Regions from separate parts of the Psychromonas sp. KJ10-5 genome, predicted to be linked through region 2. Evidence: predicted binding sites of a transcription regulator. Region 2 holds the regulator's gene; each other region holds the start of a gene.
What was found. Region 2 encodes sigma-54, which starts transcription at its own class of promoters, with help from an activator protein. Its sites were predicted from a motif close to GTTGGCACGNNNNTNGNNT; they were not measured.

Region 1 (3,282 bases), 1.6 Mb from region 2:
TTAGGGTTATCGATCATCCATTGGTTGAGCGAAATCCCATCTATATATTCACTCACCAAATACACAAAGTTTTGTTTACGATTTGGTATAATCGTTTTGGCAACGTGTGGGTTATTAATACGCTTTGCAACCCACTGCTCTAACATAAAATGTTCAAGGTATTGTTCATCACTACGCATGTCAATTGAAGGTATTTTAATCACTACATATGCATGACTAGTAAGATCTTTTGCTAGAAAAACATGGCTGCGACTACTTATATAGAGTTCTCGTAAAATTTCATAACCATCAAAATGCATTCTTGGTGCTAAATGTGGTGGCATAGGTAACTGTGTTAATTGATGTACTTCATCTAATTGATAATCGGACGTACTATTAATTCTTACAAGTTGAATACTTAAATTATCGTCACTTCCCGCAGCCATCGCCTCCACAATAATATCTTCTGCTGCTTCCTCTAGAGTTTCTTTATTATTTACAATTGTCGATATCCTGCGTTCATCAATAAACTCAAACACGCCATCTGTTGCCAGCATAAATAAATCATCTTTTTCTATTGATAAACTTGAATAATCAATAGGCAAAGTTTTATCAATACCTAAAGCACGAGTCAGATAACTAACATCATCTGATACGTGTAATCGATGATCTTCTGTTAATTGTTCTAGCCTGCTGCCAACTAGACGATAGATACGACTATCGCCTGAATGAAATATATGCGCAGTATTTGACTTCAACACTAGCGCGGTAAAAGTACAAACATAGCCCTTGTTTTTATCAAAACGATTGGGGCTATCTAAAGTTTGTGCATGTAACCAAGAGTTAATGGATTTAAGTACGGTTTGCCCAGCGCTTTTTACTGACCACGTATCAGCAGTGCAATAGTAGTCAGACAAAAAATTAGACACTGCGGTTTCACTGGCTATTTGACTCACTTGGCTAGAGCTAATGCCATCAGCCATAGCGAGTACAATACCTTTCGTACTTAATAAAGGCTCTTTGGGTACACGGTAACCAATATAATCTTGATTAATCGATTTGATACCTTTATCGGTTGCACTACCAATAGAAACACTCAATGGTAAACTCACTGTACCTCCACGTATTAAATGCCCCAAAGTCCTTAACAATTAACGAATTTTACGTTCTGCAGAAGTTTTAACATGCGTGTAGTAAAGTGGTAAACCCACTAAACATAAACCACCTACTAAATTACCTAGCACAGTTGGTAACTCATTCCATAACAGATAATCAGTTACTGTAAAGTCGCCCCCCATAATCATCGAAAAAGGAAATAGAAACATATTCACGATAGAGTGCTCAAAGCCCATGTAAAAGAACAACATGATCGGCATCCACATAGCTGCCATTTTACTACCAGCTGAAGTAGAGATCATCGCCCCCACTACTCCCATTGATACCATCCAGTTACATAACATGCCGCGAATAAAAATAGTGAACCAACCACCTGCTCCATGTGCTTGGTAGCCTAAGGTTCTTGACTCACCAATAGTCGCGACTTTTGCTGCAATCGCACCACCGTCCGTGGCGTAACCTAGCGTTAGAATAAATGACATTAAAAACGCAACCGTAATGGCACCAAAGAAATTACCAATAAATACTAACCCCCAGTTACGCATCACCCCTGCAAAGGTAACACCAGGGCGTTTATCCAGTAACGAGAGAGGTACCAAGGTAAATACTCCGGTGAGCAGATCGAACTTCATAAGATACAACATGATAAATCCAACTGGGAATAGGCAGGCCCCGAGAATCGCACTACCGGTTTTTGTGGCAACAGTAATCGCAAAGACGGCAGCTAAGGCTAAAATAGCTCCCGCCATAAAAGCCCTAATTAACGTATCCTTTGTTGACATATAAACTTTAGATTCACCTGCATCAACCATTTTGGTAACAAATTCACTTGGCTCTAAATACGACATAGCTATCTTTCCTTAGATTAATTTAAAAACAATAACTTACACTTAACCAAAGCACAAAAAGTGCCAAAAAATTAAGTCATTGATTTATAATAAATTTATTAAATAACAGAAGAATTTCTAATGTGAAATAGGAGTTTTATTACCAATACAAGTGAAAATCGCACCAAAACAGAGCGGAAATACTTCTAAGGTTTAACATAAATAAAATGTAGATTTAGTCATGTGCTAAGCATCTGGTGTCGGAAAAAATTACACAAAATAACATTACCCAATTAAATCAATAGATTAGATTAACAACAATTTTAATGTCTCTCCCCCTTTAGATATAACCCTTGAGAGGTGTTTTTTATAAACCTTAAACTAATAAAACACGATAAAATTTAATGTCGGTAAAATTTACACTAAAAATATAATTACCAATAAAGCCATAAATAACAGTAACTTAAGATGTGGTATGTTATTTGCTTTTCCTGAACTGCTATTGATAATAGCGCTTAACATTATTCTCAATTTAAAAAGGACTTTTAAAATGAAAAAAATTATCGGTTTAGCAGCATTATTGTTTGCAGTTAACTGCAATGCCGCATTAATAACCTTTGAGCCAACTAGCGCAAGTAATAGTGGTGCACTTATTACTTACGATAACGTGATTACACCTACCACTATTACAGGTGATGCTATTTTTACGTTAAATGTTAATGGGGACTTTAATTCAAGCTATGAGTATGCCGATTTACTATTAGATGGGTTTAGCTTAGGACGTATTCTAGATGGTGATAGCGGTAATGATCTATTTGATTTTACTAATGATACCGGTAATCAATCAGTATCAACATCAACAGGAGTCGCTACTATCTCTGAATCTATTTTCTCATCACTAATCAGCGATGGCTTTCTGAATTTCTCTTTTGATGCAAGCTCAGACGTAAATTGTTGCGGTACAATTAACCAACTATCTGGAAGCATCTCTTTTACGGAAACGACTTCCGTACCAGAGCCACTACAAATCGGCTTATTGGGATTAGGTTTACTTGGATTAGTTAAACTGAGAAAAAGAGAGCAAGGTTAACAATTTCTATGAATCCACCAACCGCAGCAATTAATAGGTGCGATTGGTGGATTATTTGCGCCGTTACATCGAGGCTAATTGGCCATTAATATCGCCACCAGTATTAGCAATGGTTTGAATACCATCATCATTTAAATCAACTTGTTTTCCAGTATGCTCAAAAATAGCTTGTTGAATCTTCTCGTTAGTTACTTCGCCTTCAATTTTAACTAGGTTATTATTATCTAGCCCTTTAGAAGCTGAACCACCCGGTAGATAAATAGTGCCATT
Region 2 (3,282 bases):
CCTAATGGTGCAGGTAAAACCACCTCTTTTTATATGGTCGTTGGTTTAGTGAAACAAGACCAAGGTAGCATCGTCATTGATGACGAAGATATTTCTAGTAACCCAATGCATATTCGTGCACAAAAAGGCATTGGCTACCTGCCACAAGAAGCATCTATTTTTCGACGTTTAACCGTGACAGAAAACATTATGGGTATTCTACAAACCCGTAAAGAATTAACGCAAAAGCAACGCGATGAGAAGCTCAATACACTATTGGAAGAGTTTCATATTACTCATATTCGTGATAACAAAGGAATGAGTTTATCGGGTGGAGAGCGACGCCGTGTAGAAATAGCACGCGCACTAGCAACCGAGCCCAAATTTATTCTACTGGATGAACCTTTTGCAGGGGTTGACCCGATTTCAGTAATTGATATAAAAAATATTATTCAGCAATTACGAGATCGTGGTTTAGGTGTATTAATCACTGACCATAATGTAAGAGAAACGTTAGATGTTTGTGAGCATTCCTATATAGTAAGCCATGGGGAAATTATTGCTGTAGGTACACAAGATGAAATTCTTGCAAACGATCATGTAAAACGCGTTTATCTAGGTGAAGAGTTTAAACTTTAAGTTATTGCCACACGTTCAGGAAGATATGTTTTGATGAAACAGGGTTTACAATTGAAAATGGGTCAGCAATTAGCGATGACCCCTCAATTACAACAAGCAATAAAACTATTGCAGCTTTCAACATTAGATCTACAACAAGAGATTCAGAATGCTTTGGACTCTAACCCTCTTCTCGAACAAGATGATCAAACTGGGTCAGAAGATACGGTTAAAGAAGCCGATAGCAGCGTATTAGATACAACTGAAGCGATTACTCAACAAGAGTTCTCTGATGATCTCCCTGCAGAAAAAGAGTGGGAGGAATCTTATAACTCCACCCCAATCACAGGAACGACTTCTAATGCCGTTGCCTATGAGGGAGAAAATACACTTTATCAAGGCGAGTCATCAACCTCTCTACAAGACCATCTGTTGTGGCAAATGCAATTAACACCTTTTACAGATACCGACCAAATAATCGCGATGGCGATTATTGACTCTATCGATGAATCAGGCTACTTGACCACCGACTGTGAGAGTATCTTAGAGAGTTTACAAACAGATTTAGAAGAATTAGAACTAGATGAAGTAGAGGTGGTACTTAAACGCATTCAACACTTTGATCCACTAGGGGTTGCGGCACGTACCACCCAAGAATGTTTACAAATACAATTACGCCAACTACCAGAAACGACTCCTTGGCGTAATGAAGCAATTCAAATCCTTGAGCAATACATGGATCTATTAGGTAATAGAGATTACCGAACTTTAGCCAGAAAAAGTAAGCTAAAAGAAGCTCAACTTGCTGAAATAATGCGTTTAATTCAAAGCTTAGAGCCTCGCCCTGGTAACCGAGTAGAAACCAGCGAAACGCAGTATATTGTTCCCGATGTGTACGTTAAAAAGATCAATGGGCAATGGCGTGTATCCCTAAATCAAGATTGTGATCCTAATTTATCAATTAACCAGCAATACGCGAGTATGTGCTCAGGTAACATTAGTAAAACTGACTCTCAGTTTATCAAAGGCCACTTACAAGAAGCTAAGTGGTTTATTAAAAGCTTAGAAAATCGTAACGATACCTTATTAAAAGTGGCTAATTGTATTGTACAACAGCAACAAGCCTTTTTTGAATATGGCGATGAGTCCATGAAGCCAATGGTATTAAACGATGTCGCATTTGAAGTAGAAATGCATGAATCCACTATTTCACGTGTTACAACACAAAAGTTTATGCATACTCCACGTGGTATATATGAACTGAAATTTTTCTTTTCTAGCCATGTTGCTACTAATGGAGGCGGTGAATGTTCATCAACCGCTATTCGCGCTTTAATTAAAAAGTTGGTTTCAGCTGAAACCACAACTAAACCATTAAGCGACAATAAAATCACCCAGTTGTTGGAAGAAAAAGGTATTAAGGTAGCAAGACGTACTATTGCTAAATACCGTGAATCCTTAGGAATTCCGCCTTCTAATCAACGTAAACAATTACTTTGAACTAAGAAGTAATGCAAATAAATAAGGATTAACTATAGTCATTTAATGCTAACCTGATAAACTCGCGCGTCCATTAAATACAGTTAACTATTATTATGAAAATATCTACTCTATTAAATCAACAATCGGTATTCTGTAACACTACTTGCACAAGCAAAAAAGGCGCTCTAGAAAAAATCAGCCTTATCGCAGCAAAGGAGCTCGATTTAGATGCCCAAGAATTGTTTGAAAGCTTAATTGCACGAGAAAAAATTGGGTCAACAGGTGTTGGGTCTGGGATTGCTATTCCACATGTCAAAATTTCTAGTGAGCTACCTGCTACGGCTGTTTTTTTGCAATGTGAAACAGGTATCGATTACGATTCATATGACGGTAATAAAGTGGATATATTATTCGCTATCTTTGTACCTGAAGACCTTTGTAAAGAATACCTTTCGGCGCTATCAGAAATTAGCCAAAAGTTATTAGACAAACAATTCTTACGTCAGTTACGCAGTGCGGGAAATTCCCAAGAATTATTTGAATTACTAACACTATAGAAAGACAGGAGAAAGTATGAAGTTAATTGTTATTAGTGGTCGCTCAGGCTCAGGAAAAACAATTGCACTTCATGTTCTCGAAGACTTAGGTTATAACTGCATTGACGGTGTACCTTATCAACTACTCGAGCAACTTATTGATACTTTAGACCCTAAAGACAATAAAGTTGCTGTGAGCTTAGATGTCCGTAACATGCCAACCAAAGTTGAGCAAATACAACAACTGATCGCCTCTCTTCAAAAGAAAGTGGAATTGGAAATCATCTATATTGATGCATTAACCAGTGAATTAATTAGGCGTTATAGCGAAACTCGACGCTTGCACCCTCTTTCAAAAAAGAAATTCTCTTTATCCCAAGCATTAGAACTAGAAAATGAGATGTTACTGCCATTAAAATCGATGGCTGCTTTTTCTATTGATACCACTTCATTATCAGTGCATAACTTAAATGAACACCTCAAAATCTATTTACAGGGCTCAACAAAAAGTAACTTGCTTATTATTTTCCAATCTTTTGGCTTTAAATATGCTCACCCAGAAGACGCTGACTACATGTTTGACGTGCGCTTTTTACCTAATCCATATTGGGAAAAAGAGTTAAAAGCTTTTTCAGGTAAAGATAAGATCATTCAAGATTATTTAAGC
Region 3 (3,282 bases), 390 kb from region 2:
TATTGGATATTTAATAGCAAGAATGATGCAGATCCTATCGCCTCTTTGTCACTATGCTTCCTGTGTAGTTTGCCGATGATCTTAGTCTCTGTCATTATATTTGACGACATAACCATGACTTCTTGGCAAGGTTGGTTAGGTGCGACCTACATTGGATTATTTGAAATGGGCTTAGCTTTTGTAGCTTGGCTAACAGCACTTAAATATGCGGAAAGTACCAGTAAGATCAGTAATCTTATTTTTATCTCGCCTTTTGTTTCTCTATTATTACTCAACTTTATTATTGGAGAGACTATCTATCCGGCAACGATTATTGGACTCATATTAATTATTGTTGGTTTATTTATTCAGAAAAAAAATTAATGTCACAGATAATGGAAAAGTCGACAATCCCCATTACAAATATTTCTAGTATTTGTAAAACAAAAAAGCACTGACCTTAATGATCAGTGCTTTTTCAATAAAGTAAACTTGTCTAGTTAAGACTGTTTTTTAGCTTTACGGGCTAATGATAATCCTACTAACGCTAATCCGAAAATAGCAATAGTTGAAGGAGCGGGTACGTTAACGACTAATGAAGCGTTATTAAAACCAGCACCTTGATAAACTGTTGAATCTGCAAATAATACAAAGCCGTAATTATCCGACACACCATTTATCCAATCTTGAATCGTGCTTGTTACATCTAACGTATAAGTATCAAATGACGCTGTTTTAACGTTATTAACCACTGTTGTTTGGTTAGTTGATAAGTCAGCCCATTCGTATAATGGTAAAGAGCCTGCAGTATCAGTCCAAGCACTTTCTACTTCACCTAACAATACACCCATTGCGTTTTTATTATTGACAGTAGAAACAAAATCGATGCTGAATACAGCAGAAAAGGCATTATTATTAACATCGCTTGCCGTTAGGTAACTTAAGTCAAAGTCAAAAAAAGTAGCAATACGTAATGATTCTTGAGAGGTATTTTTACGCTCACGTACAATTAACTCAGAACTGCTTAAAGACCCGCTGTTAACTGTACCTACCGAATTCTCATCGCCATCAGCAGAAACACTCACAATAGTATCTGGTGAAGAACTAATAACAGTTGCTTGTGTACTTGGTGAGATAAATGCAGACATTAAGCATAAGCCTGCTGAAATAGTTGTTAACAGTTTCTTTGAATTGATCATAAATTATTCCTTTTGCTACTTACCTAACCTAACCAATATTGGTTTCACTTAGGCTAATCCATTAATATTTATTTAATGACTAAACAAAGCACAATCTATGCCAAAATTAATACCTCTTTAGTTTCAATTAGATACAAAAAAAGAAATAAGTACCTATAAATGGATGTAAAAAAAACCGACAATTATCCCTTTATAAATAATAAATTACCTAATTAATCTTACAATAGAAAACAATAATTACTTTAATGCACAGATCAAAGCTCAACTAGCCAAGGGTGAGGTAATACCAGTTACATTAATGAGCTTATCTATTTTACTTGTTAAAATACTTATTTCTTTATTGTAATTTTAGTAGATAGAACAACTATTAAAGAATGAATATTTTTATTCTCCGATAGATTATTAACGAAGTTATTTTTCTGAGAAAATTTAGATCACATTATTTAATGTTACGGGTATAAATTGAATTGAACGTATATTTCAAATAAAAATACTGCTAGCTGCTAATGGTGTTCAAAGTAAATGCAAGTAAATAATTTTTGAAGTAATAAGGGACTAGGAGGAAAACAAGTTTAGCACTATTTAACTCAAATTTTAGGCATAAAAAAACCAGCCTAAAGCTGGTTTATTTATAGAATTGGTGCCCGGAGCCAGACTTGAACTGGCACGCCTATTAAGCGACGGATTTTAAATCCGTTGTGTCTACCGATTTCACCACCCGGGCAAATTCTATAATGGAGGCGGAACCCGGAGTCGAACCGAGGTGGATGGATTTGCAATCCACTGCATGGCCACTCTGCCATTCCGCCAAAACATTTGGAGCGGTACACGAGACTCGAACTCGTGACCCCAACCTTGGCAAGGTTGTGCTCTACCAACTGAGCTAGTACCGCATCACTATGCTTATCTCAAGAAGAAGCAGTAACTGTTTCCCCTCTCGATGTGTGCGCATTCTAATGATTCTTCACAATGAGTCAATACTATTTATCGACTTTTTTACTTCTTTTACTCTGTTCGCCGCTTTTTTAGCCTAAGCGGCGAGATATTCATCAATATAAGTGAAATTAATCACCTTTTACTTCATTACCTTTTTTTAGTAATGGCCAAGCTGCTTTTAAATAAACGATCATAGACCAAAGAGTTAATGCTGTTGCAATATACAAGAATGCAAAACCAGCCCACTCCATTGCCACAGAGTATTGCCATATTAATAAAAATAACGCTAACATTTGTGATGCGGTTTTCACTTTACCAATCCAAGAAACGGCAACAATGCCTCGTTCCCCTAATTCAGCCATCCACTCACGCAGAGCAGAAATAATAATTTCTCGACAAATCATCACCATCGCGGGGATAGTGATCCAAATAACAGCGTAATGCTCAACAATCATCACCAATGCAACGGCAACCATTATTTTATCGGCAACGGGATCTAAAAAGGCACCAAACGGTGTTTGTTGATTTAAACGACGTGCCAAGTAGCCATCGAGCCAATCTGTGACACCTGCTAACCAAAATACAAATGCAGCGGCAGCAGCTGCCCATACACTTGGAAGATAGTAAATAATGACAAAAACTGGGATTAATAAAATTCGAAAAGAGGTTAGTATATTTGGTATGTTAAGCATTGATATATCCTTTAGGCTATGCCTGCTTATTTTGGCACTTTATGCTTAGCTTTTGCAAATGCTTAACTCATAAAATAAGTAATAAAATGAACTCACTACTTGTTATGAGAAATATAATTTATATTTTATTAGCCGATGATTATTTAAAACCAGCTTTTAAATGTGATTAATGATGTAAAGCTTCATGAATAGTTTCAGCTAAACTTTTACTAATACCATTTAATTTACATAATTCATCAATACTCGCCGACTTCACACCTTGTAAGCCCCCAAAGTGGTTTAGCAACATTTGCCGGCGTTTCGCGCCAACGCCAGCAATCCCTTCTAACGTACTCGTACGTCTAACTTTATCTCGCTGCTGTCTATGTCCCATAATCGCAAAGCGATGTGACTCATCACGAATTTGTTGAATAAGGTGTAATGCCGGAGAGTCACTTTCAACTTCTAATATTTCATGACTATCAGCAAGTATTAAT

Region 1: AC0L3W_RS06870 (formate/nitrite transporter family protein) is a predicted target of sigma-54. The motif match lies at 1,993-2,011, and genes of this name have one in related genera.
Region 3: AC0L3W_RS01440 (PEP-CTERM sorting domain-containing protein) is a predicted target of sigma-54. The motif match lies at 1,265-1,283, and genes of this name have one in related genera.

The regions. Positions count from the first base shown of each region.
Region 1 is NZ_CM147864.1:1,533,698-1,536,979, forward strand. It holds gene AC0L3W_RS06865 (bifunctional protein-serine/threonine kinase/phosphatase) at 1-1,091, opposite strand, end outside; gene AC0L3W_RS06870 (formate/nitrite transporter family protein) at 1,131-1,943, opposite strand; gene AC0L3W_RS06875 (PEP-CTERM sorting domain-containing protein) at 2,473-3,012, shown strand; gene AC0L3W_RS06880 (hypothetical protein) at 3,076-3,282, opposite strand, start outside.
Region 2 is NZ_CM147864.1:3,814,486-3,817,767, reverse strand. It holds gene lptB (LPS export ABC transporter ATP-binding protein) at 1-618, shown strand, start outside; gene AC0L3W_RS16790 (RNA polymerase factor sigma-54) at 652-2,097, shown strand; gene AC0L3W_RS16785 (PTS sugar transporter subunit IIA) at 2,193-2,636, shown strand; gene rapZ (RNase adapter RapZ) at 2,653-3,282, shown strand, end outside.
Region 3 is NZ_CM147864.1:287,898-291,179, reverse strand. It holds gene AC0L3W_RS01445 (DMT family transporter) at 1-363, shown strand, start outside; gene AC0L3W_RS01440 (PEP-CTERM sorting domain-containing protein) at 480-1,178, opposite strand; tRNA gene AC0L3W_RS01435 (tRNA-Leu) at 1,817-1,902, opposite strand; tRNA gene AC0L3W_RS01430 (tRNA-Cys) at 1,914-1,987, opposite strand; tRNA gene AC0L3W_RS01425 (tRNA-Gly) at 1,996-2,071, opposite strand; gene pgsA (CDP-diacylglycerol--glycerol-3-phosphate 3-phosphatidyltransferase) at 2,243-2,806, opposite strand; gene uvrC (excinuclease ABC subunit UvrC) at 2,973-3,282, opposite strand, start outside.